4 regions of the Streptomyces sp. NPDC031445 genome follow, and region 1 is predicted to be linked to each of the others. Evidence: riboswitches for the same ligand, from Rfam matches in the RefSeq annotation. Region 1 holds a riboswitch; each other region holds the start of a gene.

Region 1 (3,401 bases):
AGCGGGTAGGCCGCCACGAGCTCCTCGTAGTACTCCGTCATCTCGGCGGCGGAGCGCTCCTTGCCCTCGAAGAGGTACTTGCCGTCCTTGTAGAACTCGGAGGCGGCCACGTCGAGCGCGAGGGCGATCTGCTGGCCGGCGATGTAGCCGGCCTCCTTGATGGCCTCCAGGATGAGGTCGAGGGCCTCACGGTTGGAGCCGAGGTTCGGGGCGAAGCCGCCCTCGTCGCCGAGGCCGGTGGACAGGCCCTTGCTCTTCAGGACCTTCTTCAGGGTGTGGTAGACCTCGGTGCCCCAGCGCAGGGCCTCGGAGAAGGACTCCGCGCCGATCGGAGCGATCATGAACTCCTGGATGTCCACGTTGGAGTCGGCGTGCGAGCCGCCGTTCAGGATGTTCATCATCGGCACCGGCAGCAGGTGCGCGTTCGGGCCGCCCAGGTAGCGGAAGAGGGGGAGGTCGCTGGCCTCGGAGGCGGCGTGCGCGACGGCGAGCGAGACGCCGAGGATGGCGTTGGCGCCGAGGGAGCCCTTGTTGTCGGTGGCGTCCAGGTCGAACATGGCCTGGTCGATCAGGCGCTGCTCGGTGGCGTCGTAGCCGACCAGCTCGGGACCGATCTGCTCGATCACGGCGAGGACGGCCTTCTCGACGCCCTTGCCCTGGTAGCGGTTCGGGTCGCCGTCGCGGAGCTCGATGGCCTCGAAGGCGCCGGTCGAGGCGCCGGACGGGACGGCGGCACGACCCGTGCTGCCGTCGTCGAGGCCGACCTCGACCTCGACCGTGGGGTTGCCTCGGGAGTCCAGGATTTCCCGGGCTACGACGACGTCGATGGACGGCACGAGCATCTCCTTCTTGGATGTGACGCTGGAAGTGCGGGGCGGTGTGCCTTACGGCTGTGCCTTGCGACTAGAGCCTAACCGTCCCGGGGGCGTCGGCCACCGACCGACCGTCCCGTGGACACGCCGACGGTACCTTTTGTTTCTCGCCGAAACAAAGGGTTCCGGGCCGGTGGACGCAAAAAGCCCCGCCCTGGTGCGTACGGGGGAACACGCACCAGGGCGGGGAGCCCGTGGGGACGGGGGTACGGCCCGCTGGGGGCCTTCGGCGGGCCCGCGCGCGGGCGCGGGCCGCCGGGCGGGTCTTACTTCAGGTGCAGCTGCTGACCGGGGTAGATCAGGTTGGCGTCCTCGACGATGTCCTTGTTCAGCTCGAACAGCTTCTGCCAGCCGCCCTGCACGTGGTGCTCGCCGGCGATGGAGCTGAGGGTGTCACCGGTGACGACCTTGTACTCGCCGTCGCCCTTCTTGACCTTCTTGCCGGTCGGGGTGGTGACGGTCTTGCCCTGGCCCTTGCTCGCGCTCGCGGCCGGACGCTCGGCGGAGCGGGAGGCGGCCTGCTCACCGGTGGAGCGGGTGGCGGTGGAGCCGCCCGAGCCGTTGGAGGTGCTGGAGCCGTTGGAGGTGCTCGGGGTGGAGGTGCTCGGCGCGGAGCCGTTGTACGGGGTGCCGGACAGGCCCGTGCCGCAGACCGGCCAGGCGCCCTTGCCCTGAGCGGCGAGGACCTTCTCGGCGACGGAGATCTGCTGCGCCTTGCTCGCCTTGTCGGCGGTGCCGGCGTACTGCGTGCCGCCGTACGCGGCCCAGGTGGAGGCGGAGAACTGCAGACCGCCGTAGTAGCCGTTGCCGGTGTTGATGGACCAGTTGCCACCGGACTCGCACTGCGCGACCGTGTCCCACTGGGAGGCGGTGGCGGCGGAGGCGTTGCCGGCCGCCATCAACGGAGCGGCGACGGCGGCACCGGTGACACCGGCGAGCGCGACGGCGCGGACGGCCTTGGACGGACGACGGTGCTTGCCCTTGCTGGAAAACAGCATGGATCGATCCCCTCACCGACGCCTGCGAGGTGAGCTGTCGGGTTCGGGCCGGTTGAGTTGCCCGGCCGCACTCCGCTCACGCGGGTGCGGCTTCACCCCGAGCCGGTTCCGGCATCAACTGCCGGGCCCGGCACCTACCTTGGGTCCCCCGCTCCTGCCTACGGCGCTTGACGCGACGACTGTTCCCGGGCAACCGCTGGCAGGATTCGGCGTTGCGGCTGCCGGGGCTCGTGGTGACGAGCGATCACGACCGTAGACACGCGATCCGCGGAATTTCAAAGACGATCAGGGCTTCTGAGACTCATCCCACACTTTCACCAAACCGGACATTAGGGCGCTAAGCGGGACGCCAACTCCCCCTACTTCGCGCCCGTTTCGCCCCCGACTTCCAGGGTCTGACCGGCACTGATGTGATTCGGGTCGGTCCCGATGGCCTTCTTGTTGCCGGCGTACAGCGCGCGCCATCCGCCGTCGACGTCAAGGGAGTCGGCGATGGAGGCCAGCGTGTCGCCCTGACGGACCGTATACGTGTCCGTGTCATGGGAGGCGTGCCGGCCGGAAGACGCGGCGTTCTGACCGTTTGTCACGCTTTCGTCCCCGCTGCTCTCGTCCGCGCTCGCGCCCCGGTGGCGTCCGCCGCCGAGGGACCCGGTGTCGACCAGGCTCCAGGAACCGGCGGCCTGCTGCGGGTCGTTCCCGACCCCGGTGTCCGGGGTGGCGGTGGGCGCGCTGCCGGTTCCCTGCGGGCTTCCGGCGTCCGCAGTGGTGGACTTGTCGGACTTGGGGGTGTCGGTCCTCGCCGAACCGGTGGCCGTACCGGCGTCCTTGTCCGGCTTGGCGCTCGGAGTGGTGGTGGCCTCGCCCGAGGAGGAACCGGCCCCGGAGCCGGAGTCGGCGCCGGAGTCCGCGTCCGCGGAGGGCGACGAATCCGGCAGACCGGACGAGTCGGAGCTGCCGGAGGAACCGGACGTACCGGAGTTGCCCCCCGATCCGGACGTCTTACCCGAACCGTGCGCACTGCCCGAACCGCCTGAACCGCCCGAACCGCCGACGCCCGTGTCGACGTGCGTCGAACCCGAGCCCTCGGTGAGACCGGACAGCAGGGCGCAGGTGGCCCAGGGCGTGGTGCCCTTGTCGGCGAGGATCTTCTCGGCGACGGCGATCTGCTGGTTGCGGCTCGCCTGGTCGGGGCTGGCCGCGTACTGGCCGCCGCCGTAGGCGTTCCAGTCCTCCTGCGAGATCTGCAGGCCGCCGTAGTACCCGTTGCCGGTGTCCGCGCTCCACGAGCCGCCGCTCTCGCACTCGGCCACCTTGTCCCACGTGGTGCCGTCGGCCGCGTTGGCGCTCGCCGCGCCGAGCAGCGGGATGGCGATGGCGGAGCCGGTCACTCCGGCCGCGACGAGGAGAGCCGGGGCCTGGCGGGGGCGACGGTGTCGGCCGTTCCCGGAGAGCATGCAGAAGCCTTTCGAGCGACAGCAGGACCGGCGCGGCGGACGGAGCCGGTCGCCGCGCTGATGGGTGAACGTATCGG
Region 2 (3,401 bases), on a different contig from region 1:
CTGCTGGACGCGCCCCTGGACGCCGAGCCGGCCGGCCTGGACGGCGTCGCCACGATCATGGCGCGGGCCTTCTCCGAGGGCACCGACAAGCACTCCGCCGAGGAGTTCGCCGCCGAGCTGGAGCGCGCGGGCGCCACCCTCGACGCGCACGCCGACCACCCCGGCGTCCGGCTGAGCCTGGAGGTGCCGGCCTCCCGCCTGGCCAAGGGCCTCGGCCTGCTCGCCGACGCCCTGCGCGCGCCCGCCTTCGCCGCGAGCGAGGTCGAGCGGCTGGTCCGCAACCGCCTGGACGAGATCCCGCACGAGCTGGCCAACCCCTCCCGCCGGGCCGCCAAGGAACTCTCCAAGGAGCTGTTCCCGGCGACCTCGCGCATGTCCCGTCCGCGCCAGGGCACCGAGGAGACGGTCGAGAAGATCGACGAGGCGGCCGTACGCGCCTTCTACGACCGCCATGTGCGGCCCGCCACGGCCACCGTGGTCGTCGTCGGCGACCTGACCGGCGCCGACCTGGACGCGCTGCTCGACGACACCCTGGGCGCGTGGACCGGTACCCCGGGCGAGCCCCGGCCGGTGCCGCCGGTGACGGCCGACGACACCGGGCGCGTGGTCATCGTGGACCGGCCCGGCGCGGTCCAGACCCAGCTGCTCATCGGCCGGATCGGGCCCGACCGGCACGACCGGGTGTGGCCCGCCCAGGTGCTCGGCACGTACTGCCTCGGCGGCACCCTCACCTCCCGCCTGGACCGCGTCCTGCGCGAGGAGAAGGGCTACACCTACGGCGTGCGCGCCTTCGGGCAGGTCATGCGGTCCGCGCCGGACGGCACGGGCGCGGCGATGCTCGCCATCAGCGGCTCCGTGGACACCCCCAACACCGGCCCGGCGCTGGACGACCTGTGGAAGGTGCTGCGCACGGTCGCGGCGGACGGCCTGACCGACGCCGAGCGGGACGTCGCCGTGCAGAACCTGGTCGGTGTGGCGCCGCTGAAGTACGAGACCGCGGCGGCCGTCGCGAGCACGCTGGCCGACCAGGTCGAGCAGCACCTGCCCGACGACTTCCAGGCGACGCTGTACCAGCAGTTGGCGGCCACGGGCACGGTGGAGGCCACCGCGGCCGTCGTGAACGCCTTCCCGGTGGACCGCCTGGTGACCGTCCTCGTCGGTGACGCGTCGCAGATCAAGGCGCCGGTGGAGGCGCTGGGCATCGGTGAAGTGACCGTGGTGGCGGCCGAGTAGGCGGCACCGCGGCGGCCGGACGACGGCACGCGCGCGTGGGGCCCTGGTGACCTACGGGTCGTCAGGGCCCCACGTGGTTCCACTCCCTTGCTCAGATGCCCGTTTTGGGGCGGAGGTTGCCTGTCTGCCCTGTGGGATGCGCTACAAAAAGCGGGATGCGTTTGAGGACTGACAGCATGCTTGCGTAGCTTCGTCCGGGCTGTTCGTCAGGCAGTGCGCCGCACCCGCGGCACCGGACAGTCATCGCCGAGTCCCCGTACGGCGCGAGCCAGGGGAGCCGGGGACCCACCGTCCCTGGGGTGAATCGGGCGTCCGCGCGAGTGCGAGGGGGCCCGTAGGAGACCTTCCTGCTCCGAACCCGTCAGCTAACCCGGTAGGCGAGAGGGAAGGAAAGGACCAGCCACTTCATGGCGTTCATGTGCGCCACCGGGAAGCACCGCAAGCCCGGCCGGGTCAAGCGGACCACCGCCCAGGCGGCCGGCGTCGCGGCCCTCACCACCACCGGTGTGATCGGCACCCTCGCCGCCTCCCCGGCGCACGCCGCCGGGAACACCGCGGAGCAGACCGGCCTCACCCCGGTCGTCGCCGTGTCCGAGGGCGTCGCCGACGAGATCGACGCGCAGGCCGCCGCGCAGCAGCAGGCCGCCGAGCAGAAGGCGGCCGAGGCGGCCGCGGTGAAGGCGGCGGCCGAGCGGGCGCAGAAGATCCGCGCCGAGAAGGTCCGGGCCGCCCGTGAGGCCGAGCGCAAGCGGCTGAACACCTTCGTCGCCCCGATCGCGCACTCCTACGTCTCCACCGCCTACCAGGCGAGCAGCTCCCTGTGGAGCTCCGGTGCGCACACCGGGATCGACTTCCACGCGGCCGGCGGCACGGCCGTCCACGCGGTGGGCTCCGGCACGGTCGTCTCCGCGGGCTGGGGCGGCGCGTACGGCAACCAGGTCGTGATCCGCATGGCCGACGGCATGTACACCCAGTACGGCCACCTGTCGTCCATCGGCGTCGTGGTGGGCCAGAAGGTCGTCCCGGGCCAGCAGATCGGCCTGTCCGGGGCCACGGGCCACGTCACCGGCCCGCACCTGCACTTCGAGGCGCGCACGACCCCCGAGTACGGCTCGGACGTGGACCCCGTCGCCTACCTCCGCAAGCACGGCGTGAACGTCTGACACCGACCGCACGGCTGTCCGAGGCCCCGGCTCACCGAGCCGGGGCTTTCGCTGTTTTTCCCGGTGTCCGCCGGACCGCTGTCCAAAAAATAGCCATGAATTAGGGTCCGCCGTCGGAAATTCCGGCTCATTGGAATAGAGTCACGGAACACGCGTCAATCGTCGACGTTTCACCGGGATGAAGGCGGAGGTCGGTCATGCGTATTCCGGCGCACTCGGTGTGCACGGCCATCCGGGACGACATCGTCGCGGGGGTCCACGAGCGCGGCAGCCGCCTCACCGAGGAAGTCCTGGCCCGCCGCTACGGCGTCTCGCGCGTCCCCGTGCGCGAGGCCCTGCGCACCCTGGAGGCCGAGGGCTTCGTGGTGACGCGCCGGCACGCGGGCGCGTGCGTGGCCGAGCCGACCGAGCAGGAGGCCGCCGACCTGCTGGAGATGCGGACGCTGCTGGAGCCGCTGGGCGCCGCCCGGGCCGCCCAGCGGCGCACGGAGGCCCATCTGAAGGTGCTGCGCGGGCTGGTCCGGCTGGGCCAGGAGCGGGCCCGCAGGGGCGGCAACGAGGACCTGCGCTCGCTGGGCGGCTGGTTCCACGAGACGCTCGCCCAGTCCTCCGGCAGTGCCTCGCTGACCTCGGTGCTCACCCAGCTGCGGCACAAGATCGCGTGGATGTACACGGTGGAGGCGCCGGTCAGCCCGGTCGAGTCCTGGACGGAGCACGCTGCCATCGTGGACGCGGTGGCCCGCGGCGACGCCGAGCGCGCGCGGGCGCTCACGACGCTGCACGCCGAGCGCGCGACGGGCGCGCACCGGCTGCGGTTCTCTTTCGCCGTGGAGCGCGTGAGGACTTCGCAACCTGCCGTAAACATGTCGGGCCCGCGGCATTAACAAGCGCACCGTATACAAAGGGAGGCTGTTTTCGGGCCGGGTAATTCCTGCTGCCCGAATTCGTCGTGCGGGAAATTCCCGGAAGTCCGCCGGCCGGCGCGGCGGGCGGTGAATCGACGGC
Region 3 (3,401 bases), on a different contig from region 1:
TGAGCCGCCATTCTCACCCGAAACGGTGAGGAGTGGTGATTTCCGTGGTGTCCATCTGACCAAATCGGCTGTGGACAAGCGTCAGACCACGGAGCCAACTCCGTCTACACCTGCGGTATGACATCCGGCGGTGGTTCCTCCGCCCGACCCGTAGGGGTCGCGCCGGCCGCCGGGGCCCTTACGGGAGACCGGCCCGGTCAGCCGGCGCGGTGCACGACCGCGTCGCACAGCTCGATCAGCGCCGCCTTGGCATCGCACTCGCGCAGCGGGGCGAGCGCGGCCCGCGCCTCCTCCGCGTACCGCACGGTGTCCCGGCGGGCCTGCTCCAGCGCGGGGTGCGCGCGCAGCCCGGCCAGCGCCTCGGCGTGCCGGGCGTCGTCGCCGAGGTCGGAGTCCAGCAGCGCGCACAGCGCGACGTCCTCGGCCAGGCCCAGCCGGGCGGCCCGCTCGCGCAGCCGGAGCACCGGCAGGGTCGGGATGCCCTCCCGCAGGTCGGTGCCCGGGGTCTTGCCGGACTCGTGGGAGTCGGAGGCGATGTCCAGGACGTCGTCCGCGAGCTGGAAGGCGACGCCGAGGCGTTCCCCGTACTGGGTGAGGACGTCGACGACCGTCTCGTCCGCGCCGGACATCATCGCGCCGAACCGGCACGACACCGCCACCAGGGAGCCCGTCTTGCCGGCGAGCACGTCCAGATAGTGCTCGACCGGGTCTCGGCCGTCCGAGGGACCCGCGGTCTCCAGGATCTGGCCGGTGACGAGCCGTTCGAACGCGAGGGCCTGCACCCGGACCGCCTCGGGACCGAGGTCGGCGAGGATCTGGGAGGCGCGGGCGAAGAGGAAGTCGCCGGTGAGGACCGCGACGGAGTTGCCCCAGCGGGTGTTGGCGCTGTCCACGCCACGCCGTACGGCCGCCTCGTCCATGACGTCGTCGTGGTACAGCGTGGCCAGGTGGGTCAGCTCCACGACCACGGCCGAGGGCACCACGCCCGGGGCGTAGGGGTCGCCGAACTGGGCCGCGAGCATCACGAGCAGTGGCCGGAACCGCTTCCCGCCCGCCCGCACCAGGTGCTGCGCTGCCTCCGTGATGAACGGGACCTCGCTCTTGGTGGCTTCGAGCAAGCCTTCCTCGACAGCCGCCAATCCGGCCTGGACATCGGCTTCCAGAGCCTGGTCCCGCACGCTCAGCCCGAACGGCCCGACGACGGTCACGAGGGGTCTCCTGTCTGCTGGTGTCTGCTGGCGGTTACACGGTTTGTCGATAGGTCGCTGCCATCACTCAAGTCAGCGTATCCGGTCCTGTTTCGATCACCGATAGCGCCCACCGGTCCAGCCCGGGCGATACCGGATCATGACCGGCATGGTTTTGATCACACAGTGTGAGCGGATTTTTATCCATATAAGACTAATCCGGACACTGTGCCCTCGCCTCGGCAACGACGCCCCCCATATGCCGGATTCCGCCGCCATCCTGACTTCCGGTTCAAATCCCCCTAATCCCTCATGTCCGATTTGAAACTGTTTGCCTTTTCGTGAGTTGGGTCACGCCCCCGGCCGGCCCGGCCGTCCGGCCCGGCCCTCGCAACCCCTTGCCGTGTCGGCGAGTTGAGGATTGGCAACCGCAAAGGATCAAGCACCTCATACAGCATCGATCAAGGTCAAATCGCACGTTGCATGAATCCGGCCCTTGTTCCCGACATGTGCTCTCGCATACGTTCCGGGCCGTCGGGCGGACGCCGAATCCTGCCGCCGCCCGCATACCCATCGACGAACTCATTCGTACGGCAGGAGCGGGGGACCCAGGTAAGCCGCCGGTCCGGAACGGCACACGCCGCGCCGGGACGGCTAGGGGTGAAGCCATGCCTCCGTCAGGGGCACGGCCGGGCATCTCCCCGCCCGAACCCGACAGCTCACCTCGCAGGCGCCGGAGAGGAACGCCCCCATGTCTGCTGTCGCCCAGCCCCGCCGTACCCGGAACAGCCGCCTGGTCCGCGCGCTCACCGCCGTCGGCACCGGTGCCGCCGTCCTCGCCCTGCCGCTCATCGGCGCGGCCGACGCCTCCGCGGCCCCCCGCACCACCACCACGCCGGCCACCACCCCGGCCGGCTACCCGAACAATCTCGACGGCTGGATCCGCGAGTCGCTGGCGATCATGGCCGAGAAGCACATCCCGGGCACCTACAACGGCATCCACCGCAACATCATCCGCGAGTCCTCGGGCAACCCGAAGGCCATCAACCTCTGGGACTCCAACGCCGCCAAGGGCATCCCGTCCAAGGGCCTGCTCCAGGTCATCGACCCGACGTTCAAGGCGTACCACGTGGCCGGGACGTCCTTCGACATCTACGACCCGGTCGCCAACATCACCGCCGCCTGCAACTACGCGGCCGCGCGGTACGGGTCCATCGACAACGTGTTCGGCGCGTACTGACGGGCACCGGCGGCCTGACCGGCGCCGGCCGGCCGCCTGACCGGGCGCAGCCGGTGTCCCGGTCAGCCGGCCAGCCGGTCAGTCGGTCAGCCGGTCAGCCGGTCGGGAAGAGACGTTCGAGGACGACGGCGACGCCGTCGTCCTCGTTCGACGAGGTGACCTCGTCGGCCACCGCCTTCAGTTCCGGGTGCGCGTCGGCCATGGCGACACCGCGCCCGGCCCAGTCGAACATCGGGATGTCGTTGGGCATGTCCCCGAACGCGAGGGCCCGTTCGGCGGCGATCCCGAGCCGTTCCGCGGCCAGCGCCAGCCCGGTCGCCTTCGTCACCCCGCACGGCTGGAGCTCCACCGTGCCCGGCCCCGACATCGTGACCGTCGCGAGCGAGCCCACCGCCGCGCGGGCCACGGCGGCCAGCTCGTCGTCGGACAGGGTGGCGTGCCGCAGCAGCACCTTGCTGATGGGCGCGCACCACAGGTCGTCCCGCCGGCCGACCCGCACCGCGGGCAGTGTCGGGTGGGGCATCCGGTAGCCGGGCTCGATGAGCGTGAGCCCGTCCACGCCGTCCTGGTCGACCGCCGCATAGACCTCCCCCACCTCCGCCTCGATCTTGCCGAGCGCCGTCTCGGCCAGCTCCCGGTCCAGCCGGACCGACCACAGCAGACGGTCGGTCGCGGCGTCGTAGACCTGGGCTCCCTGCCCGCACACCGCGAGCCCGGCACCGCCGAGGTCCGCGAGCAGCGACCGCACCCGCGGGGCCGGGCGGCCCGTCACCACCAGGTGACGGGCACCGGCCCGCGCCACCCGCGCGAGCGCGGCGAGGGACCGGTCCGAGACGGTGTCGTCGCCACGCAGCAGCGTCCCGTCCAGGTCGGTGGCGATCAGTGCATATGCCGGGGTGGGTGCCATGATCAGAGAATACGGACAGCACGCCCCGCCGACTCACCTGTCATTGCCCGCACTTACGTGCCGCTCC
Region 4 (3,401 bases), on a different contig from region 1:
GGCCCCCGTGCCCTGGCCCGCGCCCTGCCCGCCCTGCTCGTCGTCTGCGGTGTCCTGTACGGCCTGCTCGCCCCGGACGACTTCACCGCCGTCCCGTTCTTCACCGCGGCCCCGCTGGTCGCCGCGCCCCTGTCCTCGCTGCGCACCACCGTCCTGACCGGTCTTCTCTCCCTCGCCGCCGCCTACGCCGTGCACACCGACGCCGGGGCCCATCCCGCCGTGGGCACCCTCACCGACGTGGTCACCGTCGCGACGGTCGCGCTGCTGGCCGTCGCCATCAACCGGGTGGTCCGGCGGGGCGACCGGCGGCTCGCCTCCGCCCGCGAGATCGCCGAGGCCGCCCAGCGGGCCGTCCTGCCGGAACCGGACGAGCGGATCGGCGGCTACGAGATCGCCGCCTGCTACGAGGCGGCACGGCAGGACGCGTTCATCGGCGGCGACCTGTACGCCGTGCAGGACAGCCCCCACGGCGTCCGGCTGGTCGTCGGGGACGTGCGCGGCAAGGGCATGGGCGCGGTCGCCGCGGTGGCCGTGGTGATCGGCGCGTTCCGGGAGGCGGCCGAGCAGGAGGCCACGCTGGAGGCGGTCGCCGAGCGGCTGGAGCGGGCGCTGGCCCGCGAGGGCACCCGGCGCGACGGGATCGACGCCTTCGAGGGGTTCACCACCGCGGTCCTCGCCGAACTCCCGCACGGCGACGGCCCGGTACGGATCGTCAACCGCGGCCATCCGCCGCCGCTGCTGCTGCACGCCGACGGCACCCTGCGCACCCTGGCGCCCGCCGAGCCCGCGCTGCCGCTCGGCATCGGCGACCTCGGCATGTGGCCGGACCGGGCCACCGAGACAGCCTTCCCGAGCGGCGCGACCCTGCTGTTCCACACCGACGGCCTGTCCGAGGCCCGGGACGCCCACGGCCGGTTCTACGACCCCGAACGGCGGCTCGCCGGGCGCGCCTTCGCCGGCCCGGCCGCGCTGGTCGGCCGGCTCGCCGAGGAGGCGCGCCGGCACTCCGGGGGCGGCATGGCCGACGACATGGCGCTGCTCGCCGTGCGGCGCCCCTGACCCTCACCGAAGGTGACCGGGCGACCGCCGTGCGCATAACATCTGAGTCACCATCAAAACCGAAAGTGACTGCTGAACGGGCCGGATGCTCGGTCAACTCGCCCGTTTTGGCGGGGTAGTGGCCGATAGCTCCGCCGGTAAAGACGTGAATGATCAAGCCGAACGGCTTGGAAAGTGACTGTCGGGTCTATTAACGTTCGATAACGCAGCGCGGTCGTCACAGCCGTCACAAGAGGCGGCTCCGTGCGCACGCGCCGAATCCCGCAAGGGAGCCGGGGAACCACCACCCTGGGGTGAATCACGCGAATGCCGTCCGTGAACTCGTCGAGTCCACGACCGGTATACGCGCGTAGGAGACCTTCCTGCTCCGAACCCGTCAGCTAACCCGGTAGGCGAAAGGAAGGAAAGGAGTACGCCCGCGTGGCGTCCAACCGGCCTGCCCCAGAAGCCCCGTACATACCGGCACAGCGCGAGCCCGAGACCTTCGGGTACGGCGCCTACCGCGCCGAGGAGGGCCCCTGGGAGGAGTGGAACCCCACCGAGGAGTCCGTCGCCCCGGTGCGCGGCCGGCATCGCGTCGCAAAGCAGCGCGGCGGCTTCGCGCGCAGCTCCACCGTCCTGGGCGTCGGCGTCATGGCCGCGGTCGGCGCGGGCGGCATGGCCAGCGCCAACACCGGCAAGCCGCCGGTCTCCATCTCCCTGCCGGACCTGCCCTCGGTCGGCTCCCTCTTCCACGACCACTCGGCCGACTCCCACCCGGCCGAGGCCGCCACGGCCACGCTGAGCACCGTCGGCGTGACCACGGCCGCCGGCGAGGACAGCGCCGACGCGGGCGAGGCACTGCGCAACCGGATCATGGCCCAGGCCGAGCAGCAGCAGGGCCAGGCCGAGAGCAGGGCCACCGCCGCCGCGGTCGCCGCCGCCGAGAAGCAGAGCGCCGACGCCGCCGCCCAGGCCGAGAAGGAGGCCGCCGCCCAGGCCGCCGCGGCCAAGGAGAAGGCGGAGGCCGCCGCCGCGAAGAAGGCGGAGGAGGAGCGGCTGGCGAAGCTGGCCGAGCAGTACACGCTGCCCACCTCCTCGTACACGATCACCTCGACCTTCGGCCAGGCCGGCGGGATGTGGTCCTCCGGCTACCACACCGGTCTCGACTTCGCCGCCCCCACCGGCACCCTGATCAAGGCCGTGCACAGCGGCACGATCACCGAGGCGGGCTGGGCCGGCTCCTACGGCTACCGCACCATCCTCACCCTGGACGACGGCACCGAGCTGTGGTTCTGCCACCAGTCCTCGATCAGCGTCTCCGTCGGCCAGAAGGTCACCACCGGCGAGGTCATCGGCCGCGTCGGCGCCACCGGCAACGTCACCGGGCCGCACGTCCACATGGAGGTCCACCCCGACGGCCAGGCCACCGGCATCGACCCCATGGCGTGGCTGCGCGGCAAGGGCCTCAACCCCTGACGGTCCCGTCCCGCGCAGGGACCTTTGCGAGATCTTGACGGGGACTCCGCCCCGGCGGTGGGATGCGATCACCCACCGCCGGTGTTGCCATGACGTATGACGTCACTTCGTAACCTAGGCCCGTCCGATCTCGAGGTCTTCCCGCTCGCCCTCGGTGGCAACGTCTTCGGCTGGACCGCCGACGAGCAGACCTCCTTCGCCGTCCTCGACGCCTACACCGCCGCGGGCGGCAACTTCATCGACACCGCCGACTCCTACTCCGCCTGGATCGAGGGCAACCGGGGCGGCGAGTCGGAGACGATCATCGGCAAGTGGGTCAAGGCCCGCGGCAACCGCTCCGAGGTCGTCATCGCCACCAAGGTCAGCCAGCACCCGGAGTACCAGGGCCTGTCCGCGGCCAACATCAAGGCCGCCGCCGACGCCTCCCTGCGCCGCCTGGGCACCGACCACATCGACCTCTACTACACCCACTTCGACAAGCCCGAGGTGCCGGTCGAGGAGATCATCGGCGCGCTGGACGAGCTGGTGAGGGCCGGGAAGGTCCGGCACATCGCCGCGTCCAACATCAGCCCCGAGCGGCTGCGGGCCTCCCTGGACTTCTCCGACCGCGAGAGCCTCGCCCGCTACGTCGCCGTCCAGCCGCACTACAACCTGGTCTCCCGGGACACCTACGAGGGCCCGCTGCAGGACCTCGTCGCCCGCGAGGGCCTGTCCGCCGTCCCGTACTTCTCCCTCGCCTCGGGCTTCCTCACCGGCAAGTACCGGCCCGGTACGACCGTCGACAGCGCCCGCGCCGAAGGAGCCCAGAAGCACGCGGAGTCCGAGCGCGGCCAGAAGGTCCTCGCGGCCCTGGACGAGATCGCCGCGGCCCACGGGGCCCCGGT

Evidence for each region. A riboswitch is a leader RNA that binds a small molecule or an ion and turns the genes downstream of it on or off. The one in region 1 is predicted to bind cyclic di-AMP.
Region 2: another riboswitch for cyclic di-AMP. It lies ahead of ACZ5DC_RS00505 (M23 family metallopeptidase); the one in region 1 lies ahead of ACZ5DC_RS15440 (transglycosylase family protein).
Region 3: another riboswitch for cyclic di-AMP. It lies ahead of ACZ5DC_RS13075 (transglycosylase SLT domain-containing protein); the one in region 1 lies ahead of ACZ5DC_RS15440 (transglycosylase family protein).
Region 4: another riboswitch for cyclic di-AMP. It lies ahead of ACZ5DC_RS36815 (M23 family metallopeptidase); the one in region 1 lies ahead of ACZ5DC_RS15440 (transglycosylase family protein).

The regions. Positions count from the first base shown of each region.
Region 1 covers NZ_JBVIJO010000005.1:65,400-68,800, forward strand. Annotated here, with positions in the region: gene eno (phosphopyruvate hydratase) at 1-842, opposite strand, end outside; gene ACZ5DC_RS15440 (transglycosylase family protein) at 1,139-1,870, opposite strand; cyclic di-AMP (ydaO/yuaA leader) riboswitch at 1,875-2,046, opposite strand; gene ACZ5DC_RS15445 (transglycosylase family protein) at 2,230-3,324, opposite strand.
Region 2 covers NZ_JBVIJO010000001.1:123,998-127,398, forward strand. Annotated here, with positions in the region: gene ACZ5DC_RS00500 (M16 family metallopeptidase) at 1-1,233, shown strand, start outside; cyclic di-AMP (ydaO/yuaA leader) riboswitch at 1,468-1,628, shown strand; gene ACZ5DC_RS00505 (M23 family metallopeptidase) at 1,641-2,396, shown strand; gene ACZ5DC_RS00510 (GntR family transcriptional regulator) at 2,594-3,280, shown strand.
Region 3 covers NZ_JBVIJO010000004.1:80,933-84,333, reverse strand. Annotated here, with positions in the region: gene ACZ5DC_RS13080 (polyprenyl synthetase family protein) at 198-1,208, opposite strand; cyclic di-AMP (ydaO/yuaA leader) riboswitch at 1,752-1,933, shown strand; gene ACZ5DC_RS13075 (transglycosylase SLT domain-containing protein) at 1,939-2,427, shown strand; gene ACZ5DC_RS13070 (HAD family hydrolase) at 2,522-3,334, opposite strand.
Region 4 covers NZ_JBVIJO010000019.1:92,213-95,613, forward strand. Annotated here, with positions in the region: gene ACZ5DC_RS36810 (PP2C family protein-serine/threonine phosphatase) at 1-1,059, shown strand, start outside; cyclic di-AMP (ydaO/yuaA leader) riboswitch at 1,302-1,469, shown strand; gene ACZ5DC_RS36815 (M23 family metallopeptidase) at 1,480-2,517, shown strand; gene ACZ5DC_RS36820 (aldo/keto reductase) at 2,614-3,401, shown strand, end outside.